2 linked regions of the Sphaerotilus microaerophilus genome follow. The protein of the gene in region 2 interacts with the protein of the main gene of each other region in a pairwise test. Links are inferred from orthologs where the notes say so. Each region holds a gene or a part of one and is shown on either strand. Other genes may lie near its edges.

The links.
Region 1: the proteins of NGK70_RS21895 (region 2) and secA interact in binary tests that used the Escherichia coli proteins (3 or more experiments, as listed by UniProt). The link is inferred for Sphaerotilus microaerophilus from one-to-one orthologs.

What each region holds. Positions count from the first base shown.
Region 1 is NZ_AP025730.1:5,766,696-5,771,217, reverse strand. The notes cover bases 33-3,332. They hold secA (preprotein translocase subunit SecA), read left to right. Parts: upstream 33-387; coding sequence 388-3,132; downstream 3,133-3,332. Other genes in these bases: argJ (bifunctional glutamate N-acetyltransferase/amino-acid acetyltransferase ArgJ), read left to right, coding at 3,171-3,332; NGK70_RS25020 (M23 family metallopeptidase), read left to right, coding at 33-237. Also shown: more of NGK70_RS25020, read left to right, coding at 1-32; more of argJ, read left to right, coding at 3,333-4,400; NGK70_RS25005 (CaiB/BaiF CoA transferase family protein), read right to left, coding at 4,423-4,522. UniProt on the Escherichia coli protein: Required for protein export, interacts with the SecYEG preprotein conducting channel.
Region 2 is NZ_AP025730.1:5,107,047-5,112,178, reverse strand. Bases 1,217-4,141 are described here. They hold NGK70_RS21895 (maltoporin), read left to right. Parts: upstream 1,217-1,986; coding sequence 1,987-3,297; downstream 3,298-4,141. Other genes in these bases: NGK70_RS21890 (ABC transporter substrate-binding protein), read left to right, coding at 3,456-4,141; NGK70_RS21900 (amylosucrase), read right to left, coding at 1,217-1,713. Outside these bases: more of NGK70_RS21900, read right to left, coding at 1-1,216; more of NGK70_RS21890, read left to right, coding at 4,142-4,724; NGK70_RS21885 (carbohydrate ABC transporter permease), read left to right, coding at 4,785-5,132.

The sequences.
Region 1 (4,522 bases), 660 kb from region 2 along the record:
TACGCGCACAACTCGCGGATCCTGGTGAAGCCGGGCGAGCTGGTGCGCCGCGGCCAGGACATCGCGATGGTGGGCAACACCGGGCGGTCCACCGGCCCGCACCTGCACTTCGAGGTGCTGCTCGGCGGGGTGCCCCAGAACCCGGCGCGCTTCCTCGCCCGGGGCGAGGGCCTTGACGCGGCCGAGAAGACCGCGGCAGCCACCCAGTCGCGTGGCAAGGCACGCAGGGGCCGGTGATAAACTCATCGGCTTTGTGACGGGGCCTGTCCGCCAGGTCCGCATGTGTCCCGTCGGCAGCCAAGAGGCTGCCGATGTCGTTTCCGGTCTCCCCTTTTTCTCCCTCCTGCAGTCCGGGTCGCATCACTGCAGGTGCACCGCACCCCCTCCATGTTGCCCAAGCTCCTGACGTCGATTTTCGGCAGCCGCAATGACCGCCTGCTCAAGCAGTACCGCCGGGTGGTCGACCGCATCAACGGGCTCGAAGTCCAGTTCGAGAAGCTGAGCGACGAGGAGCTGCGCGGCCGGACCGCCGAGTTCCGCCAGCGCGTGGCCAGCGGCACCTCGCTGGACGACCTGCTGCCCGAGGCCTTCGCGGTGGTCCGCGAAGCCAGCAAGCGGGTGCTGAAGATGCGGCACTTCGACGTGCAGCTCATCGGTGGCCTGGTGCTGCACAACGGCAAGATCGCCGAGATGCGCACCGGCGAGGGCAAGACGCTGATGGCCACGTTGCCGGTCTACCTCAACGCGCTGGCCGGTACGGGCGTGCATGTGGTGACGGTCAACGACTACCTCGCGCGCCGCGACGCCGAGTGGATGGGCCGGCTGTACAACTTCCTCGGCCTGAGCGTGGGCATCAACCTGCCCAACATGTCGCGCGAGGAGAAGCAGGCCGCCTACGCCAGCGACATCACCTACGGCACCAATAACGAGTACGGCTTCGACTACCTGCGTGACAACATGGTCTACGAGGTGGCCGACCGGGTGCAGCGCCCGCTCAACTACGCCATCGTCGACGAGGTGGACTCGATCCTGATCGACGAGGCACGCACGCCGCTGATCATCTCTGGCCAGGCCGAGGACCACACCGACCTGTACCTGCGCATCAATGCGGTGGTGCCCAGGCTGAAGAAGCAGGTTGGCGAGGCCGACCCGCGCACCGGCGAGGGTGTGATCGAGCCGGGCGATTTCACCGCCGACGAGAAGACCCACCAGGTCGTGCTCACCGAGGACGGCCACGAGAACGCCGAGCGGGCGCTGGCCGAGGCCGGCCTGCTGCCGCCGGGGGCGTCGCTGTACGACGCGTCCTACATCACGCTGGTGCACCACCTCTACGCCTCGCTGCGTGCGCACCACCTGTTCCACCGCGACCAGCACTACGTGGTGCAGAACGGCGAGGTGACGATCGTCGACGAGTTCACCGGCCGCCTGATGAGCGGACGACGCTGGAGCGACGGCCTGCACCAGGCGGTCGAGGCCAAGGAAGGCGTGCAGATCCAGCCCGAGAACCAGACGCTCGCCTCGATCACCTTCCAGAACTACTTCCGCATGTACGCCAAGCTCGGCGGCATGACCGGTACGGCCGACACCGAGGCCTACGAGTTCCAGGAGATCTACGGCCTGGAAACGGTGGTGATCCCGCCGAACCGGCCGACCGTGCGCCGCGACGAGCTGGACCTGGTCTACAAGACCGACCGCGAGAAGTACGACGCCGTCACCGCCGACATCCGCGAGTGCTACGAGCGCGGCCAGCCGGTGCTGGTGGGCACCACCTCGATCGAGAACTCCGAGCGTGTCTCCGAGCTACTGAACAAGGCGGGCCTGCCGCACCAGGTGCTCAACGCCAAGCAGCACGCCCGCGAGGCGGAGATCATCGCCCAGGCCGGCCGGCCGAAGATGGTCACCATTGCCACCAACATGGCGGGCCGCGGCACCGACATCGTGCTGGGCGGAAACGTCGAGAAGCAGGTGCAGTTCGTCGAGGCCGACGAGGCCCTCTCGGCCGAGGAGAAGGCCGCGCGCATCGCCCAGCTCAAGGGCGAGTGGCAGGGCCTGCACGAGCAGGTGGTGGCGCTGGGCGGCCTGCGCATCATTGCCACCGAGCGTCACGAGAGCCGGCGCATCGACAACCAGCTGCGCGGCCGCGCCGGCCGCCAGGGCGACCCGGGCAGCTCGCGCTTCTACCTGTCGCTCGAAGACTCGCTGATGCGCATCTTTGCCGGCGACCGCGTCAAGGCGATCATGGAGCGCCTGAAGATGCCCGACGGCGAGGCCATCGAGGCGGGCATCGTGACGCGCAGCATCGAGAGCGCGCAGCGCAAGGTCGAGGCGCGCAACTTCGACATGCGCAAGCAGCTGCTCGAATACGACGACGTCGCCAACGACCAGCGCAAGGTGATCTACGCCCAGCGCAACGAGCTGCTGGAGCAGACCGACATCGACGCCCAGATCGCCCATCTGCGCCGCGGCGCGATGACCGACGTGGTGCGCACCTACGTGCCCGCCGAAAGCGTCGAGGAGCAGTGGGACCTGCCTGCGCTGGAGAAGACCCTGCGCGAGGAGTGGCAGGTCGAGGCCGGCGTGAAGGCGATGGTCGAGAAGAGCGACGCCGTCACCGACGAGGACGTGGTCGAGATGGTCGCCAAGGCCGCCGACGAGGTCTTTGCCGCCAAGCTGGAGCTGGTCGGGCAGGAGCAGTTCGCCAGCTTCGAGCGCATGGTGCTGCTGCAGTCGCTGGACACGCACTGGCGTGAACACCTGGCGGCGCTGGACTACCTGCGCCAGGGCATCCACCTGCGCGGCTACGCCCAGAAGAACCCGAAGCAGGAGTACAAGCGCGAGGCCTTCGAGCTGTTCAGCCAGCTGCTCGGCTCGGTCAAGCTGGAGGTCACCCGCCTGCTGATGACGGTGCGCATCCAGAGCCAGGAAGAGGTCGCCCAGGCGGCCGAGGCCATCGAGGAGCGCGCCGAGCATTTCTCCAACGTCACCTACACCCACCCGAACGAGGATGGCAGCGTGGCGCAGGAGACCGACCCGGCCACGCTGGCCGACGCCCTGCCGCGCGTGGGGCGCAACGACCCCTGCCCCTGCGGCAGTGGCAAGAAGTTCAAGCAGTGCCACGGCAAACTGGCGTGACCCACCCCCGTTGCGGCTGACGCCAAGAAGGAACCGACATGCCCGTGAACCTTGTTGCCCCGAATCCTGAGGATCTGCACCCGGTCGCCGGGGTCGAGATCGGCACCGCGATGGCCGGTGTGCGCAAGGCCAACCGCCGCGATGTGACGGTGTTCCGCCTCGCGCCGGGCAGCACGGTGGCCGGCGTCTTCACGCTCAACCGCTTCTGCGCTGCGCCGGTGCAGATCTGCCGCGAGCACCTCGCCGCCGGGCGGGGCAGCCGCGCGATCGTGGTGAACACCGGCAACGCCAACGCCGGAACCGGGGCCGACGGTCTGGCGCGGGCCAACGCCGTCTGCGACGCGCTGGCCGCGCAGCTGGGCCTGGCGCGCCAGGACGTGCTGCCGTTCTCCACCGGCGTGATCATGGAGACGCTGCCGATCGACCGGATCATCGCCGGCCTGCCGGCGGCGATCACCGACCTGAAGCCGGCGAACTGGGCCCAGGCCGCCGAGGGCATCATGACCACCGACACGCTGCCCAAGGCGGCGTCGCGCCAGGTCACGATCGGTGGCCGGACCGTGACCGTGACCGGCATCGCCAAGGGCGCCGGCATGATCCGCCCGAACATGGCCACGATGCTGGGCTTCGTGGCCACCGACGCGGTGATCGAGCCGGCGCTGGTACAGGCCCTGGTGCGCGAGGCGGCCGACCACAGCTTCAACCGCATCACCATCGACGGCGACACCTCGACCAACGACAGCTTCGTGCTGATTGCCAGCCAGCAGGCCGGCAACCCGACGATCACCGCGCTGGACTCGGCCGACGGCGAATTGCTGCGCGAGGCGGTGATCGCGGTGTCGCAGCAGCTCGCCCAGGCGATCGTGCGCGACGGCGAAGGCGCCACCAAGTTCATCGCCATCCGCGTCGACGGGGGGCGCTCCAAGGAAGAGTGCCGGCAAGTGGCCTATGCGATCGCGCATTCGCCGCTGGTCAAGACGGCCTTCTTCGCCAGCGACCCCAACCTCGGCCGCATCCTGGCCGCGGTGGGCTACGCCGGCATCGACGACCTCGACCAGGGCCTGATCGACCTCTACCTGGACGATGTGCACGTCGCCCGCGCCGGCGGCCGCCACCCGGACTACCGGGAAGAGGACGGCCAGCGCGTGATGAAGCAGGCCGAGATCACCGTGCGGGTGGACCTGCACCGCGGCAACCGCCACGCCACGGTCTGGACCTGCGACCTGTCGCACGACTACGTGACGATCAACGCGGACTACCGCTCCTGACGACTGGTGTTTGCGCGGGCGGTCAGCCCAGCGGTAGAAAGCGCGGCGCGAACGCGGCGCTGATCCGGCCGGCCGCATCCACCGTGAAGGTGCCGCGTGCCCGGTTGTGCGGGTGTTGCGCT
Region 2 (5,132 bases):
GCCCAGGACGCCAGGGTTGCGGCTGCGAAAGCCGGTCAACGTCCCGCCCGTGAAGGCCGGGCAGGATCGCCGCTGCTCGATCATCCGGCGCAGCCCCTGGTAGATCCGCCCCGCGGGCGTGGCGGGGTCGCTGCGCTGCGCGTGGAGCGCCTCGGCGCGGCGTGGGCGGTGCACCCAGCGGCTGTCACTGGCCTTGGCTGGGTCGTCCAGGTAGGTCGGGTCGTTGAGGGTGCCCACTTCGTCGCCCAGGTAGATCAGCGGGATGCCGCCCGTGCTCAGGGCCACGCCGTGCAGCAGCAGGATGCGCGCCACCGCGTGGGTGTCGCCCTGTTCGAGCCCGGCCAACGAGGCACAGGTGCCGCTGATGCGGCAGTCACCGGTGGCCGGGTTGTCCTGGAAGGGCACGCCGCGCGCGAAGCTGCCCGGAAAGCGGTTGACGTAGAAGCGGTTCAGGAACTGGCGGTGGTCGAAGCCCTGGATGCCTTCGCGGATGGCGTCCTCGTCGGCGAAGGTCCAGCCGATGTCGTCGTGGCTGCGCACGTAGTTGACCCAGGCGGTGCCCGCGGGCAGTGCGTGGCGCTCCTCCAGTGCCTGCTGCAGCAGGTTCACCTCGCGGGTGGCGAGCGTGTTCCACAGCAGCGCCATCTGCAGCGGGTTGTAGGAGATCTGGCACTCCTCTGGGGCGATGTACTTGACCACCTGGTCCGGGTGGACGATGGCCTCGGACTTGAACAGCAGCCCCGGGGCGGCGATGCGGCACACCGCGTTGAAGGCGCGGATCAGCGCGTGCGCCTGCGGCAGGTTCTCGCAGTCGGTGCCCAGCTGCTTCCAGATGAAGGCCACCGCGTCCATGCGCAGGATCTCGGCGCCCAGGTTGGCGATCGCCAGCATCTCGCCGGCCATGGCGGCGAACACTGCCGGGTTGGCGTAGTTCAGGTCCCACTGGAAGCTGTTGAAGGTGGTCCAGATCCAGCGCCCGTCGCTCAACTGCGTGAAGGCGCCCGGATGCTGGTCCGGGAAGATCTCGCGCACCGTCCGGTCGTAGGCGTCAGGCAGCCTGCGGTCCGGGAAGATCAGGTAGAAGTCCTGGCAGGCCGGATCGCCCGCGATGGCCGACACCGCCCAGTCGTGCTCGTCGGAGGTGTGGTTGAAGATGAAGTCCAGCACCAGGCTGATGCCCTCGCGGCGCAGCGCCGCGGCGAGTTCGCGCAGGTCGTCGATCGTGCCCAGGGCCGGGTTGACCTCGCGGTAGCTGCTGACGGCGTAGCCGCCATCGCTGCGATCGGCCGGGCACTTGAAGGGCGGCATCAGGTGCAGGTAGGTCAGCCCCAGTTCCTTGAAGTAGGGGATCCGGGCCATCAGGCTGCGCAGGTTGCCGGCGCAGAGGTCCACATAGCAGACGCCGCCCAGCATGCGCTCGGACTGGAACCAGTCCGGTTCAGCCTCGCGGGCTGCATCCAGTGCGCGCAGGTCGGCGGGCCGCTGGCGCCAGCCCTGCCAGGCAGTGGCGAGCACGCGGGCGAGCACATCGAGAAAGTCCGGCCGCTCGCCGTACACGCTGGCGAGCTCGTGTAGCAGCGCCGGAAAGTGCCGGGTCAGGCGGGCGTCGAAGGCCTCCCAGGCCGCGCCGCGGGCCTGACGGCCGATCTGCCGGGTCAGGGCGTGGCGGGTGTGGGCAAGCGCCAGGTGGGTTTGCTGATCGATCGTGAGCATGTCGTTGACTGCGGCGGAGGGTGGTTGGCGTGCCGGCGCAGGGAAAACAGTTGCCAGGGCGCGCCGAAGTGGCTCGGAAGCGCTTTGGATCAATGTATTCGATGCAGATGAGGTTTGTTTCAGGGTAAACCAGGATCGTCATTCAAAGCGCTTCGGATAAATTTCAAAGCGCTTTGGTTGTGGTCCAAATCATCAAAGGACTGCGCCAGGGCGATGTGAGTTCGATGCGCCGTGCGGGCGGTGTGCCCGCGATGAACTGTCTGAGGAGATCCCATGAGAACCCTGATCAGCGCCGCCTGTGCGCTTGCCGCTGCCGGTATCGCCGCCTCCGCGGCGGCTTCCCCGATCGACTTCCACGGCTACTTCCGCAGTGGCAGTGGGTCCAGCGATCAGGGCGGCAAGGAACTGTGCTTCCGCCTGCCAGGTTCGGCGGTGTGGTTCCGCCTGGGCAACGAATGCGACACCTACGGCAGCCTGACCTTCGCCTCCGAGCTGGGCAAGGTGGACGGCACGACCTTCCGGGCCCAGTTCACCACGGCCTACGGCACGCAGCAGCTGGCCAACTGGGAGCAGACCACGCCGTCCTTCCGCGAGGCCTTCGTCGAGGCGCAGGACATCGGCGCGGCGATGGGCATCGCCGGCCTGAAGGGCGCCACGCTCTGGGCGGGCAAGCGCTTCTACAAGAACCCCGACATCCACATGCTGGACTACGCCTACTGGGAACCGGCGCAGAGCCCGGGCTGGGGCCTGGACAACGTCGACGTGGGCATCGGCAAGCTGTCCTACGCCTACCTGCGCGCCGGCCAGGCCGATTGGTCGTCGAGCAAGTCGGTGGGCCAGTACCAGCCGGGCATCGTCGACGGCGGTGCCCGTGCCGCGACCTCGCATGACCTGCGCCTGCAGGACGTCGCCGTCAACCCCGGCGGCAAGCTGACGGTGGGCGTCAACCTGGTGGTCAAGGACAACCGCGACGACGCGGCGCTGGCCGATGGCGGCCAGACGGGCAAGAACGGCTTCGGACTGACGGCCGCCCACACGCAGGACAACGTCTTCGGCCTGGGTGGGTTCAATACCGTGATCGCGCAGTACACCAAGGACGCCACCGCGCTGAAGGGCTTTGCCATCGTGGCCAGCAACGACTCGCGCAAGGAGTGGATGCTGGCCGACCAGTGGGTGATCGAGCCGCAGGGCTCGCCGCTGACCGCCTCGATGACCGCCGGCCTGCGCCAGTCCGAGGTCAACGGCAGCAAGACGCGCGACATCTGGGTCGGTGCACGCCCGCAGTACCACATCAACAACGTCTGGAGCCTGATGTCCGAGGTGGGCTACCAGCAGGTCAAGCCCGAGGGCCAGGACACCCGCACGCTGGCCAAGCTGACGGCGGGCACGCAGTTCTCGATGGGCCGCAGCATCTGGTCGCGCCCGGCGATCCGCTTCTACGGCACCTACGCCAAGTGGAACGATGCGGCCGCAGCGGCGGGCGGCGTGGCCTGCACCGGCCGGGACTGCGGCACCCCGGTCTCCACCTACGCCAACAAGCGCAGCGGACTGGGCTACGGCGTGCAGGTGGAAGCCTGGTGGTGAACCGGCATCCACACAACCCCGCATGACGTGCGCAGCGCTGCGGACTACACTGAATGGGCGTTCAAAGCGCTTCCGATCGTGATGAACTGTCGGCATCCGAGGGCCTGTCGGGCCTCGGCCGACCTGTCACCGCCTTTCCTCCCCTCTGGAGAATCTCCATGAAGTTCAAGCTGACTCCCCTCGTTGCCGGCGCGCTGATCGCGCTGGGTACCAGCAGCGGCGCGCAGGCCGCCACCCTCACCATCTCCTGCGGCTCGGTGGGCCAGGATTTCGAGTTCTGCAAGCGTCACACCGAGGAGTGGGCGAAGAAGACCGGCCACACGGTCAAGCTGTTCACCCTGCCGCAGTCCACCACGGACCTGCTTGGGCTTTACCGGCAGATGTTCGCGGCCAAGAGCGGCGACGTGGACATCATCAATGTCGACGTGGTCTGGCCCGGCATGATCAAGGACCACCTGATCGACCTGAAGCCCTACAGCAAGGGCGTCGAGAAGGACCACTTCCCGTCGATCGTGGCCAACAACACGGCCGACGGCAAGCTGATCGCGATGCCCTGGTTCACCGACGCCGGCCTGCTCTACTACCGCAAGGACCTGCTGGACAAGCACGGGGAAAAGCCGCCCACCACCTGGGAGCAGCTGGCTGCCACGGCCAAGAAGATCCAGGATGCCGAGCGCAAGGCCGGCAATGCCGACATGCAGGGCTTCGTCTTCCAGGCCAAGGCCTACGAGGGCCTGACCTGTGACGCGGTCGAGTGGCTGACCAGCTACGGCGGCGGCAACATCGTGGATGCCAGCGGCAAGGTGACGGTCAACAACCCGCAGGCGGCCAAGGCGCTGACCACGGCGGCCTCGTGGATCGGCACGATCGCCCCGACCGGCGTGCTGAACTACGGCGAGGAAGACGCTCGCGGCGTGTTCCAGAACGGCAACGCCGTCTTCATGCGCAACTGGCCCTATGCCTGGAGCCTGGGCAATGGCGGCGACAGCAAGATCAAGGACAAGATCGGCGTGTCGGCCCTGCCCAAGGGCGGCGAGGGGGGCAAGAACGCCGCCACGCTGGGCGGCTGGCAGCTGGCGGTGTCGAAGTACTCCAAGGAACAGAAGCTGGCCGCCGAGCTGGTGATGTACCTGACCTCCAAGGAGATCCAGAAGGAGCGCGCGATCAAGGGCTCGTTCAACCCGACCCTCCCGGCGCTGTACAAGGACAAGGACGTCCTGGCCGCCGTGCCCTTCTTCGGCAACCTGTACGACGTGTTCACCTCGGCCGTGCCACGTCCCTCCACCGCCACCGGCCTGAAGTACAACGAGGTCAGCGCCGCCTTCTGGAACGCTACCCACGATGTGCTGTCCGGCAAGGAGCCCGCCGAGGCCAGCCTGAAGAAGCTCGAAGGCAAGCTCAACCAAGTGAAACGCGGCAAGTGGTGAGTGTGTGAATCCCGGGGGCAACGGCCCCCGGGTCTTTGCGGCGCCAAGGAGACCTGTTCGATGAGTTCGAGGACCCGCACGGCCTGGATCTTCCTGGCACCGATGCTGATCACGCTGCTGCTGGTGGCCGCCTGGCCACTGGCGCGCACGATCTGGTTCAGCTTCACCGACGCCAACATCAACGACATCGGTGCGGCCCAGTTCGTCGGCTGGACCAACTACGTCGGCGACTACGGCCTGTTCGCCAACCCCAACAACACCGAGGGTTTCTGGTCCGGCGACTGGGGCGTGTCCATCCGCAACACCTTCCAGTTCGCGCTGGTGTCGGTGGCGCTGGAGACGCTGTTCGGCCTGGGCGTGGCGGTGCTGCTGAACCAGGAGTTCAAGGGCCGCACGCTGGTGCGCGCC